4 regions of the Paenibacillus sp. Y412MC10 genome follow, and region 1 is predicted to be linked to each of the others. Evidence: a T-box and tRNA genes for the amino acid it is inferred to sense, from the RefSeq annotation. Region 1 holds a T-box; the other regions hold tRNA genes.
The links. The T-box of region 1 lies ahead of leuS (leucine--tRNA ligase). A T-box ahead of a tRNA ligase gene usually reads a tRNA of that ligase, here a tRNA-Leu.
Positions count from the first base shown of each region.

Region 2: it has a tRNA-Leu gene. The T-box ahead of leuS (leucine--tRNA ligase) is inferred to sense a tRNA for this amino acid. The anticodon was not compared.
Region 3: it has a tRNA-Leu gene. The T-box ahead of leuS (leucine--tRNA ligase) is inferred to sense a tRNA for this amino acid. The anticodon was not compared.
Region 4: it has a tRNA-Leu gene. The T-box ahead of leuS (leucine--tRNA ligase) is inferred to sense a tRNA for this amino acid. The anticodon was not compared.

Region 1 covers NC_013406.1:2,027,036-2,030,244, reverse strand. The annotation lists gene leuS (leucine--tRNA ligase) at 1-1,157, opposite strand, end outside; T-box leader at 1,247-1,507, opposite strand; gene GYMC10_RS08630 (AraC family transcriptional regulator) at 1,548-2,429, opposite strand; gene GYMC10_RS08625 (Gfo/Idh/MocA family protein) at 2,514-3,209, opposite strand, start outside.
Region 2 covers NC_013406.1:5,149,890-5,153,098, forward strand. The annotation lists gene GYMC10_RS22490 (methyl-accepting chemotaxis protein) at 1-219, shown strand, start outside; gene GYMC10_RS22495 (divergent polysaccharide deacetylase family protein) at 393-1,274, opposite strand; tRNA gene GYMC10_RS22500 (tRNA-Leu) at 1,601-1,684, opposite strand; gene GYMC10_RS22505 (hypothetical protein) at 1,863-2,282, shown strand; gene GYMC10_RS22510 (carboxymuconolactone decarboxylase family protein) at 2,366-2,695, opposite strand; gene GYMC10_RS22515 (hypothetical protein) at 2,766-2,984, opposite strand; gene GYMC10_RS22520 (hypothetical protein) at 3,103-3,209, opposite strand, start outside.
Region 3 covers NC_013406.1:5,242,360-5,245,568, forward strand. The annotation lists partial or broken gene GYMC10_RS22920 (helix-turn-helix domain-containing protein) at 1-594, shown strand, start outside; gene GYMC10_RS22925 (hypothetical protein) at 765-956, shown strand; gene GYMC10_RS22930 (WD40/YVTN/BNR-like repeat-containing protein) at 1,057-1,782, opposite strand; tRNA gene GYMC10_RS22935 (tRNA-Leu) at 1,968-2,051, opposite strand; gene GYMC10_RS22940 (copper amine oxidase N-terminal domain-containing protein) at 2,186-3,166, opposite strand.
Region 4 covers NC_013406.1:2,186,093-2,189,301, reverse strand. The annotation lists gene GYMC10_RS09355 (AI-2E family transporter) at 1-375, shown strand, start outside; gene GYMC10_RS09350 (hypothetical protein) at 451-846, opposite strand; gene GYMC10_RS09345 (uracil-DNA glycosylase) at 866-1,552, opposite strand; tRNA gene GYMC10_RS09340 (tRNA-Leu) at 1,753-1,838, opposite strand; gene GYMC10_RS09335 (polysaccharide deacetylase family protein) at 2,243-3,013, shown strand; gene GYMC10_RS09330 (TetR/AcrR family transcriptional regulator) at 3,204-3,209, shown strand, end outside.

The sequences.
Region 1 (3,209 bases):
TTCACGTGCGCGCCGGTGCCGGTATATGCTTCCTCCTCGACGTTTCCGCCTTGAACGACTTCAATGATCGGAAGACCGAATTGCTTCGCAAACTCCCAGTCCCGGCTGTCATGTCCCGGAACCGCCATAATGGCACCGGTGCCGTAGCCGGCAAGCACGTAATCCGCGATCCAGATCGGTACCTTGGCGCCGTTTACCGGATTGACGGCATACGCGCCCGTGAATACGCCGGTTTTATCCTTGGCCAGATCCGTCCGCTCCAGGTCGCTTTTACGTGCTGCCTGATCCTGATAAGCCTTCACCGCTTCACGCTGATCGGCTGTCGCAATTTTGTCCACGAGGTCATGCTCCGGTGCCAGGACGCAGTAGCTTGCCCCGAACAGCGTATCCGGACGAGTGGTGAACACCTCCAGATGACCATCATACCCTTCGATGTCAAAACGGACCTCGGCGCCCGTGGATTTGCCGATCCAGTTGCGCTGCATATCCTTCAGGCTTTCGCTCCAGTCCAGCTCGTCCAGATCCTCCAGCAGGCGATCCGCATATTCGGTAATGCGCAGGATCCATTGGCGCATCGGCTTGCGTACGACCGGATGGCCTCCGCGTTCGCTCTTGCCGTCGATGACCTCTTCGTTCGCCAGCACGGTGCCGAGCGCTTCGCACCAGTTCACCGGAACCTCGGCCACATAGGCCAAGCCGCGTTTATAGAGCTGGATAAAGATCCACTGCGTCCATTTGTAATATTCCGGATCGGTGGTGCTGATCTCGCGGTCCCAGTCATACGAGAACCCGAGGGATTTGATCTGGCGGCGGAACGTATCGATATTCTGCACGGTGAACTCCCGCGGATGTTTGCCCGTGTCCATCGCATACTGCTCTGCCGGCAGGCCGAAGGCGTCCCATCCCATCGGGTGAAGCACGTTGTATCCGCGCATCCGCTTGTAGCGGGACACGATGTCCGTTGCCGTGTACCCCTCCGGGTGACCTACGTGCAGGCCTGCGCCCGATGGGTACGGAAACATATCCAGCGCGTAAAATTTCGGTTTGGACGAGGTTTCTTCCGTTTTAAAGGTTTTGTTCTCATCCCAGTATTGCTGCCACTTCGGTTCGATGGCCTGCGGCTGGTAGCCGTGGCCGGTTGGTTGATTGTCCGTCATACTTCATTGCTCCTCCTTCACAGTCGAGAGGCAAGGCCTGCGCCATTGCCCAAAAAAACAAAAAAACCTCATCATCCATAGCGTTGATCGCTAGGGACGAGAGGTTTGATTCCCGTGGTACCACCCTAGTTAGCCAAAGGCATGCTTTGCCTTTCGCTCCCTTTGCATCCTTATCGCGGATAAGACGACGATGCTTCATCGGCCGATTCTGCCGGAATACAGCCCTCCGACGGCCGGGTTAACACCATTGCTCCGAGGCGAGTTCATCCCTATCGTCAACCGGTTTTCACCAGACACCGGCTCTCTGCATGATCGAAATTGGAACGATTGATCCTCATCATCGCGTTCATATTACCGTTTTAATGTGGCTATTATACCCAAAAAGCGCGATCAAGTCAACGAAAGCTCTTCTCCGCTTCTGCGGTAATGTTCCGGCGTGGTCCCGACCATGGCCTTGAACATCCGGCTGAAATGGGCCAAATGCTTGAAACCGGACGCCTGGCTGATCTCCGTTATGCTCAGATGGGGGTGGAGCCTGAGCATGATTTTTGCCTGGTTGATCCGCCGGTGATACACATATTTGAACACCGTCGTTCCGGTTACTTCCTTGAATAAGGAGGATAAATAGTGTTTCGTGATATGCATGTCGCGGGCGATTCCCTCCAGCGTCAGATCCAGCATATAATTTTCCTCGACAAACGACACGACATGCTGGACATGCCGCTCCTTCTCCGAGATCGAGTCGTGATCCTGCACGGCGGCCTGGCACCAGTCGGCGATGACGTACATCATCTCCTGGATTCGAAGGGTCATCCGCTCTTGGCGAAAGCCGGCCGTGGAGGACGACAAGCGGTGTATATCGGCCAGCATCCCTTCGAATTCTTCCCGGTTCTCCCCCGTCAGCGTCATGCGATGATTCCGCAGCGTTTCGAAGGGGTCCAGCAATATCGATTTGGCCGTCTCCGAAAGCCCCCTGCAGATCCAGGCCGGATCAAAATGCAGAATGCTCCTGACATATCTGGAATCGGGTTCAACGTTCGGACAGTGCAGCGTAAGCCCGTTCATCAGGAGCAGATCCCCCGGTTTCAGGGTGAACACGGAATCGCCGATCAAATACGTGCAGCGTCCCTCATGGAAATAATAAATTTCATAAAAAGCATGCGAGTGAAACTGCCCTCCCGACAGCGGCTGTTCATTGTAATAGGTCAGATCGAACGGCGCTTGAAGCTGCATGCGGTCAAAGCCTGGCATCATATCGACAGATGAGGTCATTTAGAGAATCGCCCCTTTAGCGATTTTGGAGTCGTCTAACCCCCAACCCTCAACGTAACGGGGTTTTCTCTATTATAAATGATTTTAGGGAATGCGCACGGCTTCATTTTGGGCAATCACGCACAATTCTCCGGCCTTGAAGGCATGCTCCTGGGACATGGCATGTTCCGTGCGTTCCAGGCAGTCCAGGATAAGCTCCCCGAAAAACGGATAGCCCACTTTCCCCTGGAGTTCCATATGAAACTCTCCTTCACCGTTAACCAAGTACAGATGATCCCCCTGCGGATGCCTTGCGATATCGATGTATTTGCGAAGCTCGATGTATCCTTCCGTTCCCAGAATAAAGGTTCTGCCGTCGCCCCAAGTGCCAAGTCCTCCGGGCGTCAGCCAATCGACGCGGAAATAATTGGTGGCTCCATTGTCTCCCACCAGCGTTGCATCTCCGAAATCCTCCAGCTCGGGGTATTCCGGATTCGCATAATTGCCCACCTTGCTGCTGAGCACCTTGGCATCGCGGCATCCCGCATAAAACAAAAATTGTTCGATCTGGTGGGAGCCGATGTCACACAGGATGCCCCCGTACTGTTGATGACGGAAAAACCAGTCCGGGCGGGAGGACGCATTCAAACGGTGCGGTCCGGTTCCCATCACTTGCACCACTCGCCCGATCGCCCCGTCCTGAATCAGCTTCCCGGCATGGACGGCACTCTCCACATGCAGCCGTTCACTGTAATAGACCATGTATTTCTTGCCCGTCTCCGCGGCTTTCGCGCGTGCAGC
Region 2 (3,209 bases), 3.1 Mb from region 1:
AAGCACCAGGCCGTAGATGAAGTGGTTCAGCTGATGGAGAAAATCGCTTCGGTCAGCAAGGAGAACCGAAAGATTTCCAAGGATGTGGAGAGCAAAGTGCAGGAGCTGTCGCAGGAAATCGAAAGCGTAAGGTACACCTCAGGCAATGTCGAAGCCATAGCGAAATCGATGCAGCAGCTGGTAGGTCAATTCAAACTCACCGATGCCCGCATCCGATAATATAGCGCAACATATAATCAGCCTTCCAAGCATGAAACTCGGAATCACCGGGACTCTTGCGCGGAAGGCCGTTCGTTTTATATTAAATACCCGGTCTCGGCTGATCTTAACGTTTGGACCCTCCACCGGTCTCGTCACTCGATTCCGGACCTGTTTCTGTGCTCCAGGAAGATCTAATACGAGCGCAGCGGATCAGGCCGCCAGCTTGAGTGCTCCCTGACGAGATCGCTGATCCCGACGAACTCCACCTTTTTTTGCAGTTCCGGGATCGTGCCTTTCAGCGCCTTTGCCGTCCGGATTCCATATACGCCAACATGGCCGATTGCAATGCAGGAAGTTCTTTCTTCCGCATGCTGCGCCGCGGTCTGCAGCTGCTTGCTCACATGCTGAACGGTATGAACGTCATCCAGAAAGATATCGTTGGAGATGGACGGCATTCCCTTCTTCGCTGCCAGTTTGCCGACCACGCTGTAGTAATTCGTTTTGCTGTCGACGAAAAACAGCCCTCTCTCCCTACAAACGTCGAGCACGATGGACATGACCCGTTCATCCCCGGTAACCTTGGAGCCCATGTGATTATTAATCCCAACGGCATAAGGAACCGAATCGATTGCCTCCTCCATGCGTTTACGAATTTCCTCATCGGTGAGCGAACTTAAGATAGCACCTGGTCCGAGCCAGGAAGACCGGCCCTGCTTAGGCTCCATGGGCATATGAATAATGACGTCATGCCCTTGCTGGTGCGCGGCCTCGGCATCTTTCTTGCTCGTCGGCAAAAACGGCATCACGGCCACCGTGATTTTGACAGGCAGATTGAGCATTTCCTCGGTCCCTTTCTGATCATTGCCAAAATCATCGATAATGACAGCCAGCTTATTCGGCTTCTTTTCCTGGACGGATCTGCTGTGATCGGATTCTTCGTGCACGTTTCGAGTATCATGGTTGAACGAATCAGGAGCATTAACCACCCCCGCCCCGTACCCGATCTGTGCTCCGTTCGAGATCCCCCATACCAAACACAGCAAGATAATCGATTTTCTATATCTTTTCCGCATTGTTACGCCCCTTTCCACTCATCATCATGATAGCCTTACCTAACCGTATTGTTTGAGAAAAGCTATTCAAATATGTAATTAGAGGCATAAATGTTAATCAGGAATCCTCCGCTTCCGCAATCACCTGCAGCGCATTTCCGACGGATTGCAGAACATTGCCGGCCACCGTAAGATCGTTGGCTCTCCTATTCGTTGCGTGCCGCGGAGGTCAGCGGTAATTTCGGCCTGTGCCGCATTGGCTATCGATTGCATCGCACAGTCCCAGAGAATTCCAAAACAAAAAAGCTCGTAAACTGCAAGAACAGTTTACGAGCTTTCTCATTAGATGCGGTCGAGAGGACTCGAACCTCCACGGGGGTAAGCCCACACGGACCTGAACCGTGCGCGTCTGCCAATTCCGCCACGACCGCATGTATGTTGTCCACCTTCGAGCCAAGCTCTTATCAGCGGCGACAAGATATATAATATCACGCTAAATAAATCGAGTCAACACTTTTTTTGAGCTTGATTAAAAACCTTGTTTTCGGTTAAAATAAGAACATAAGTTCTCATTCAATATCCATTTTCTATATAAAGGCGGTGATGTTGATGGCCATACAGGCTGTTACAACGGAAGAACGGGCATTGATCAAGAGTTACCTGCTGCTGATGTTCATTCATAAGGTGTTTGAACGGGATTGCCGGATCATTCAGGAGAGCGGGGTATTCAAAACCCCTCAATTGTACGTAGAGGTTGTGGGAAACGGCGCCAAACGTGCTGCCGTGCTTCTTCGAGAGGTGAAGCAGGAATTCACCAAGCGGGCGATCAAGGTATATGACATCGGGCAAAGCAAGGACGGGATTCAGGCACGATATGCTTGCCGGGGGTACATTGGGTCGATGAACATTCTATGGCCATCCTTCCGTGAGGAGATGATGGATCGCATGCGAGCGTATCTCGGACTGGTTCCGCCTCAGAGCGATTCCTCCGAGCAAGCCCATCCTCCTGCCGCTGCTTTCGCGCGCTAACATCGCCGTTCCTTAAACGAAAGAATAACCGCCTCCCCGGCTGTACAAGCGCTTCGGGAGAGACGGTTATTTTTTATCACAGATCAATGAAGGTTATGCTGCACGCGGGTCAGTCCCTGCGAGAGAGCATGTCCCGCGCTGGCGGCAGACGCCACGGCTACGGCCTCCATGATCTGAGCATCCGAGGCTCCCTTGGCACGGGCTTCCTCCATATGGTAGAAGGTACACAGCTCATTGTTGGCAAACAATCCGATCCCAAGCGCGATCAGCTGCTTCGTTCTCGCATCCAGCTCGCCATCCTGAAAGCAAACGCCGGTGAACTGATGATACGCTTCTGCCATGTCCGGCATGCTCTGCTTCAAATTCTGAATTTCATTCTTGTATGCCGAGACCTTGTCATTGGACATTTCCATAACCAAAAGCACCTCTTCCCGAAAAAATAGTTTTCGAGGTTAAGTTGTCCGACGAATTCGAGATCTATGCTTATTCTTCGACCGGGCTGACTCTTGGCTCTTTTTTGAGCTGGTAGCTGTAGCGCCGATCCAGTTTAACGACCCGCCGGTTTCTGCGGCGGATGATAACCTGCTCCGGGTCCCAGGCTACGACGAACCCTATGATATCATTGGTCTCCAGCCCATCCCGCACAACCCGGACCAGTTCGCCGGAGATCCGCAGCTCATCGAGTCTTTCATCGCTGATCATCGCCATGCCTCCTTCATCACTTACTGTGCAAAAAAAGACCTAAATGAGATCATTTAGGTCTTTTGAATGCGTTGCGATATCGACAAACATCCCGATTAAGAGATGTTCTATATACCCATTAACGCTGAGCCGGCTCGATGCTGTCATTCTTCTCGTACCAATAATCCAGCACGGTGGAAGACATGACGCGCTTCTCGATATATTCGACCTGCTGAGGCGTAAACT
Region 3 (3,209 bases), 3.2 Mb from region 1:
CACAACTGCAGCAAGAAAAACACTCCATTGAGGCGTGGTCCCTGATCAATCGTAAATATTTGGGGAAAGGCGTGCGAGTCAAGCGCTTTCGTCGGCCGACCCGCTGCCAAATTCGTAACCGCGTCCTGCTAGCCGTACTTATGGCCAACGATATCAAATTGTCGCAATTGGCCGAGGAACTGGGAGTATCCTCCCGTAGCGTCAGCGCCTGGGTATATGAGGGACGCGTTCCCGGAAAAAACAACCTGGAGAAAGCCTGCGACTACTTGGGTTATCCCCGCCACATTCTCTTCAGAGAAGAATTGCTGGACAAGTCGCCCTTGATCTGTCAGCCAGCGCCTTTCCCGATTCATGAAACGCACCTTGACACGCTCTCCGGTCAGCAATCGGATTCTGACAGGCCTGTGCATGGTTCATGATTTGTCGGTGAGCGATGTCAGCCGCTGGATCGGCGTGCATCCCGGCACGTTCCGCAAATGGCTGCACCAAGGCACCGTACCTTCAGCAGCATTCCAGGAGAAAGCGGAACAGTTCTTTCGAATCCCTAAGTCTGTGTTATTCGCAGATTGCGCACTGAAGCAAGAGTCCCGATAAAACTACCGTTAAACCAATAACCATACTTATGATCTGACACAAATGCTCTGCTTGCCGGACTCCATTCGGCCAAGCCGGGCTTATTTTGTGTCATGGCATAGTTTGAGGTTTTCAGGGAATACAAGTAACATCGGGCATACGAAAGCATCCAGGAATGAGGTGACTGACGAATGAAGCTGCGTCAGAAGGAAATTGGCGCTTCACTGGGATTGCTGGCTGGAACGACCATGGGAAGCGGCATCGGATTCCTGCTCGGATGGCACTCCTACAATCTGATGGCCCTGGTATCCCTCTTCGGTTTTTTCGGAATTGCAGCCGGTATTTGGGCAGGCTCCCGAAGAATATTCAAAGAGCTCCCTTAAAAACCATGCGAGGCTCGTCGTTCTGCCTGATTCTTGATGAACATTTAGGCATAAGCTCAAAAAAAGCAGGCCGGTAATTTTCCGGTCTGCTTTGTTATGATTAGTTATGGGTCTTCGTCTCGTTTATAACGTACAATTTCCCAGGCTTAACGCCATCGTTTTTGAAATGTTGAACGACTCCGTCAGTGGCGGCTCTTTGGTCATGGCCTCGGGTGGTCGTATCCGGCATATCCTGAATGCTCCAGGTCTTGCCTCCGTCCTCGGTTTTGGCTTGACCGCTGAATCCCGTTTCGGGCGAGATAAAATGGAGAAAGCCGGCATTCGGCGTGCTTCCTATCCGGTTCCATGTTTCTCCGCCATCCGTCGTACGGTACAGATCGTTATTCTCCATCACGGTCCAGGCCTGCTTTCCGTTCAGCGCAAAGATTTGGCGTACTGTGCCCTTCGGCTGAGCTTGAACCTCCCATTCCGTGCCTCCGTCATCACTAAAAGCAATCCAGCCTTCTCCGCCGATCCAGCCTGAGTTATGATTAACGAGCCGGACTGCCGTCACATCCGATAAATCCACATCGGGTTCGGCCGCTGGATCTTCTTGCGTGTCTGCTGCGGAACCGTTTCCTGCGCTGCCATCCGTATGGCCTGAGGTTTCATCCGTGCCGGAAGGCGGCGCTGCCTGAGGAATATCTCCCTTGGGGGAATTCGCCGATGCTTCAGTCGGCAAAGGCCCGGCCCCATTCCCTTTATCCGATGACTGGCATCCGACAGCTACGCTGACTGCGATCAACATCATCAGCATAAAGCCCATCCTGTTTCGAGGTTTTATCATGCGATCACACCCCTTATGTTCTAAAATACCAACCGTAACGGCTATTTACGCTATTCGTCCCATTCCATCACCCTCATACGGAACGGTACCTCCTATTCAGTATAACGCGATTTCCACATGAAGAGGAACGAAAAAAGCTGTTTTTCAAGTCGAATTCCACTTGAAAAACAGCTTTGCTTCATAGATGCGGTCGAGAGGACTCGAACCTCCACGGGGGTAAGCCCACACGGACCTGAACCGTGCGCGTCTGCCAATTCCGCCACGACCGCATATTATGTAAGTCGTGATCGTGTTGATCACCGTAATTAAGAGTATATTACGCCCCAAGCTAAAAAGCAAGCATTTTTTCAAAAAAAATGTCGAAACCATCATTTCATCATGGTTTCGACTAATCAGGCCAGTCTCAGATCGTCCATTGATCATGTATGATGCCGGACAATACCCAACGATCCTCATACCGCTCAAACACTAGCCGCAGGCTTTCCCAGTCCATGCCCGCATAATCAGGATCAACTCCATCATAATAATACTCCACGATGCCGGCCTCTCTGTACTGGCTGCTGGCATTGTTCACCGTATTTCCTTCGCTCTTCGATTGGTTGTATCCGATCCACGGCGCCTTCGCAAAGTCCAGCGAATAAATGAATTTCTTGTAATAGTCATCAAAAGTCATCGAAATCGGTTCTCCGCTGCCGTCAAACTCACCCCATCGGTAAACGGCGTCGTTGTTCAATCCCTGCCGCAGCTGCTGCTTGCTGAGCGTTACGTCCTTCTGCCGGTCGACGTAAGCATACGGAGAGAAGGTGATTCCGTCTGGATGAGCGAGTTCGGCCAGCTTCTCAAAATCCTTGTTTTTCAATAATGCGATCGCTTCAGCACTGATTTTGGATAGGGCGGCTTCTGCCTCTTTCGGCGTGAGCAGCGGATAAATCATAACTTCTTTTGCCTTGTTATCCCAGGCAACCTTGCCTCCAAGCCCTTCAGCCGAGAAACGGAGCGGGATGTAAACCCGTCCCTCCCTGAGAAGAGGCGGAGCATCCAAGGTCACGACCTTGCCGTCTTTCATGGCACGGGTATGCCCAACGGTATAACTCGTTGTATGTTTGCCATTTCTCACGACCGCCGTCCGATCGGCTTGATTCCAACGCACTTCGGCACCCATTGCTGCCGAAATGCCGCGGAATGGCACCATCACCCTCCCTTGATGAATAAAAGCTGGCGAATCCAGCAGCAATTTGCCGCCATTCACCCTAACTTCAATAGGTTGGTCTGAAGATGTGCCCGAAGCCCAAACTTCTTCTCCTCCGAACTGGAAAACGGCGATCCCAATCGCTGCCGCCATGAAACCGGCCAGCAGCTTTTTCACTGCTTGACGTTTCTTCATCACGAACTCTCCCTCCTTCAGCTCAGTTCACTAATCCTTTCTC
Region 4 (3,209 bases), 160 kb from region 1:
TTGATTATCGGACTGCCCTATTCCCTGCTCTTGACGGTGATCTCTTTCTTCTTGAATTTCATCCCGTACATCGGTGCGCTGCTGGCGACCGTTCCTGTCGTCATCATCGGATTTATCGAATCGCCCTCCATCGCGATATGGTCCGTCGTGGTCATTGTCATCGCCCAACAGATTCAAGACAATATTCTGACGCCCGTCATCTACGGGAAACAGCTGGATATTCACCCGCTGACCACGGTTGTCCTCATTCTTGTAGGCGGCGACTTCTTCGGACTGCTCGGCATCCTGCTGGCCATTCCGGCCTACATGATCATCAAAATTATCGCGGTGCGAATTTACGAGCTGTTCCTCGCCGAAAAAGTAGAGGACGCATGATGGCGCCTCACAGCAAAAAAGGATGTCCCCGCCAACTTTGCGCTGGCTAGTGGGACATCCTTTATTTTAAAAGAATCACGCATTGCCGCGCAGGGATCGAACCACGAAATCATGCTCGTCCTTACGCAATATCGTGCCATTCGACAGTGTGACGGTATCCTCATCGTGAGATGTCAGGATGGCCTGGGAAGACACCAGCTGGTTGCCCCTCCATACCATGACGCAGGATCCAAAATAAACGGCATTATCGAATTGAATGGTATGACTCACGACATAACCGATGGAGTTCAGGGCCGGATAGGAGTTCCTCGGCATAATTCTATGAATGGCTCGAAACGGAATGATAAGCTCCCCCGGGCCTAGAATCACTTTCTCCTGAACGGGATCCCACCCTTTCAGCACACCTTCAACCGTGCTTTTCGCCCCGTCTAGACGCTGAATGACAACATGACGACCAATCCAATGCTTCATGAAGGTCACCTCTCGCGGATTATTCATCTCCATCGTCCGGCGTGTTCGGGATGTCCCAATTCACCGGATCCATACCCTCTTGCATTAAAAAAGCATTCGATGCTGAAAATGGACGGCTGCCGAAGAATCCTTTGTGCGCTGCAAACGGGCTCGGATGACTGGACTCAAGCACCTTGTGACGGCTTCGGTCTATGAAGGAACCTTTCTTCTGTGCATAACTGCCCCATAATATGAACACCATGGGCCTTTCACGTTCGTTCAGTTTCGCGATGACCTTATCGGTGAAGGTCTCCCACCCGATGCCTTTATGCGAGTTCGGCTCGCCCTCGCGAACCGTCAGCACGGCATTGAGCAGCAGAACTCCCTGGTCCGCCCATGATTGCAAGGATCCATGATTCGGAGCGGAAATCCCCAGATCCGATGAAAGCTCCTTATGTATATTGCGTAAAGACGGAGGAATCGCAACCCCGGGCGAGACGGAAAAACTCAGTCCCTGCGCCTGCCGGCGACCGTGATAAGGGTCTTGTCCCAAAATAACGACCTTCGTCGATTGGTACGATGTTTGCTGCAGAGCCCGAAATATGTCTTCCTTGGGAGGATACACCGTACTGCGCCGGTACTCTTCATCCACCCGTTCCATCAAAGCTTGAAAATAAGGCTTATCCACTTCTCCCTGCAGGATAAGGTCCCAATCATTGTTAAACATCCGCATGTCTCCTCTCCCTCCTCCTCACGCAGGTCAGCATGGAATCATAAAAGAAATGCGATCACTTTAATCAGGACGCGGCATCTTCCGCTTCGGTCCGCAGGAACAACGCCCGCTGATGAATTTGCGTCGATTTAAAAAATAAGCCGGCACCCATGCAGGGGCCGACTTATTTTGCATCATACCAGACGCTGTTATAATGCCGAGGACGGGGGTCGAACCCGTACGGTAGTCACCTACCGCAGGATTTTAAGTCCTGTGCGTCTGCCAATTCCGCCACCCCGGCATATTGTATCCGCGCATGTTCCTAGCGTCGTTCACGTTCACTTGAAAAGCCCGAAGGTACGCGTGGAATTCGCAATATTTTGCGAGATCATCCCGAAATCTAGGTGTGCACATTTCGTCTTAGCGACAAAATCGATAATACCATGTACAACCATATGATGTCAATATATGAAACTCATAATTTTTCGCATCACCCCGGGCCAAGCATTCATCTCGATGAACTAGCGCCATCGCTCTGCTTGTAGGTACTGACAGCAAATCAAGGGACTCCTTCGCAATCGGCGCGCTTGCTTTCCCCGCTGGAGCTTCCTATAGAATAATTTCTCGGTTACCGTGCATCCTAAATGAAGCTCGCGTGCTTACATGCGGAGACTAGAACAACAGAAGAAAAGGAAACCCATCGACATGAAAAAACGAACATGCTCAGCCTTCTCATTGCTTGCCCTTGCGCTGATTCTTGGTTATCCCGGCCATGTGCATGCGGAGCACGTGCCTTCTGCCTCCAAAGGCAGAGATTATTATGAGGAGCGCGGCGAGATCGTGTGGGAAGTGCCCACGCAGAACAAGGTGATCGCCCTCACTTTTGACGACGGCCCGGACGAGCATAATACCGTTCAAATTCTGGATCTGTTAAAGCGGTATGACGCTAAAGCCACCTTCTTCGTTGTAGGCAGCCGGGTGGAGAAACATCCCGACATCGTCGCGCGGGAGCTTCAGGAAGGACATGAAATCGGCAACCACTCCTATACGCATCCGCCCTTTCACAATATTAACGTCACGAAGTTATCAAGTGAACTGAATCAAACGCAGGATGCGATCTATCAAGCCACCGGCATGAAGACCGTACTGTTCCGCCCGCCCGGGGGCAGCTATAATGAAGCCATTGTGAGTACGAGCAAGGATTTGGGCATGCTGACCGTATTGTGGTCATGGCACCAGGATACCCTCGACTGGCGAAAGCCCGGCGTCAACCGCATTGTCCGAAAGGTTCTGGATAACGCCCGTAACGGCGACATCGTACTTATGCACGATTTTGTACCCAGCAGTACGCAGACGGTTGAAGCCCTCAAGGTGATTTTGCCGGAGCTGCAAAAAAGAGGTTATTCATTTGTTACCGTATCGGAGCTGATGTCCTACCATGAGAAATCACGCAAGTTCATCGAAGTCAACCATTAATAAGCCGTTCGCATGTAAGACAATGACCGCTGCCTTTTGGAGGTAACGGTTATTTTTTTGGAAAGGCTTCGATCCCGGTGCGCCGGATAGAATTTTCTCTTGAATATTTCAAACCCATTTGTTAAGATACAGAACGAACGTTCAGTATATACAATTTTGACGATAGCCTAGGGGATAAGGGGGTGCATGCGTGAAC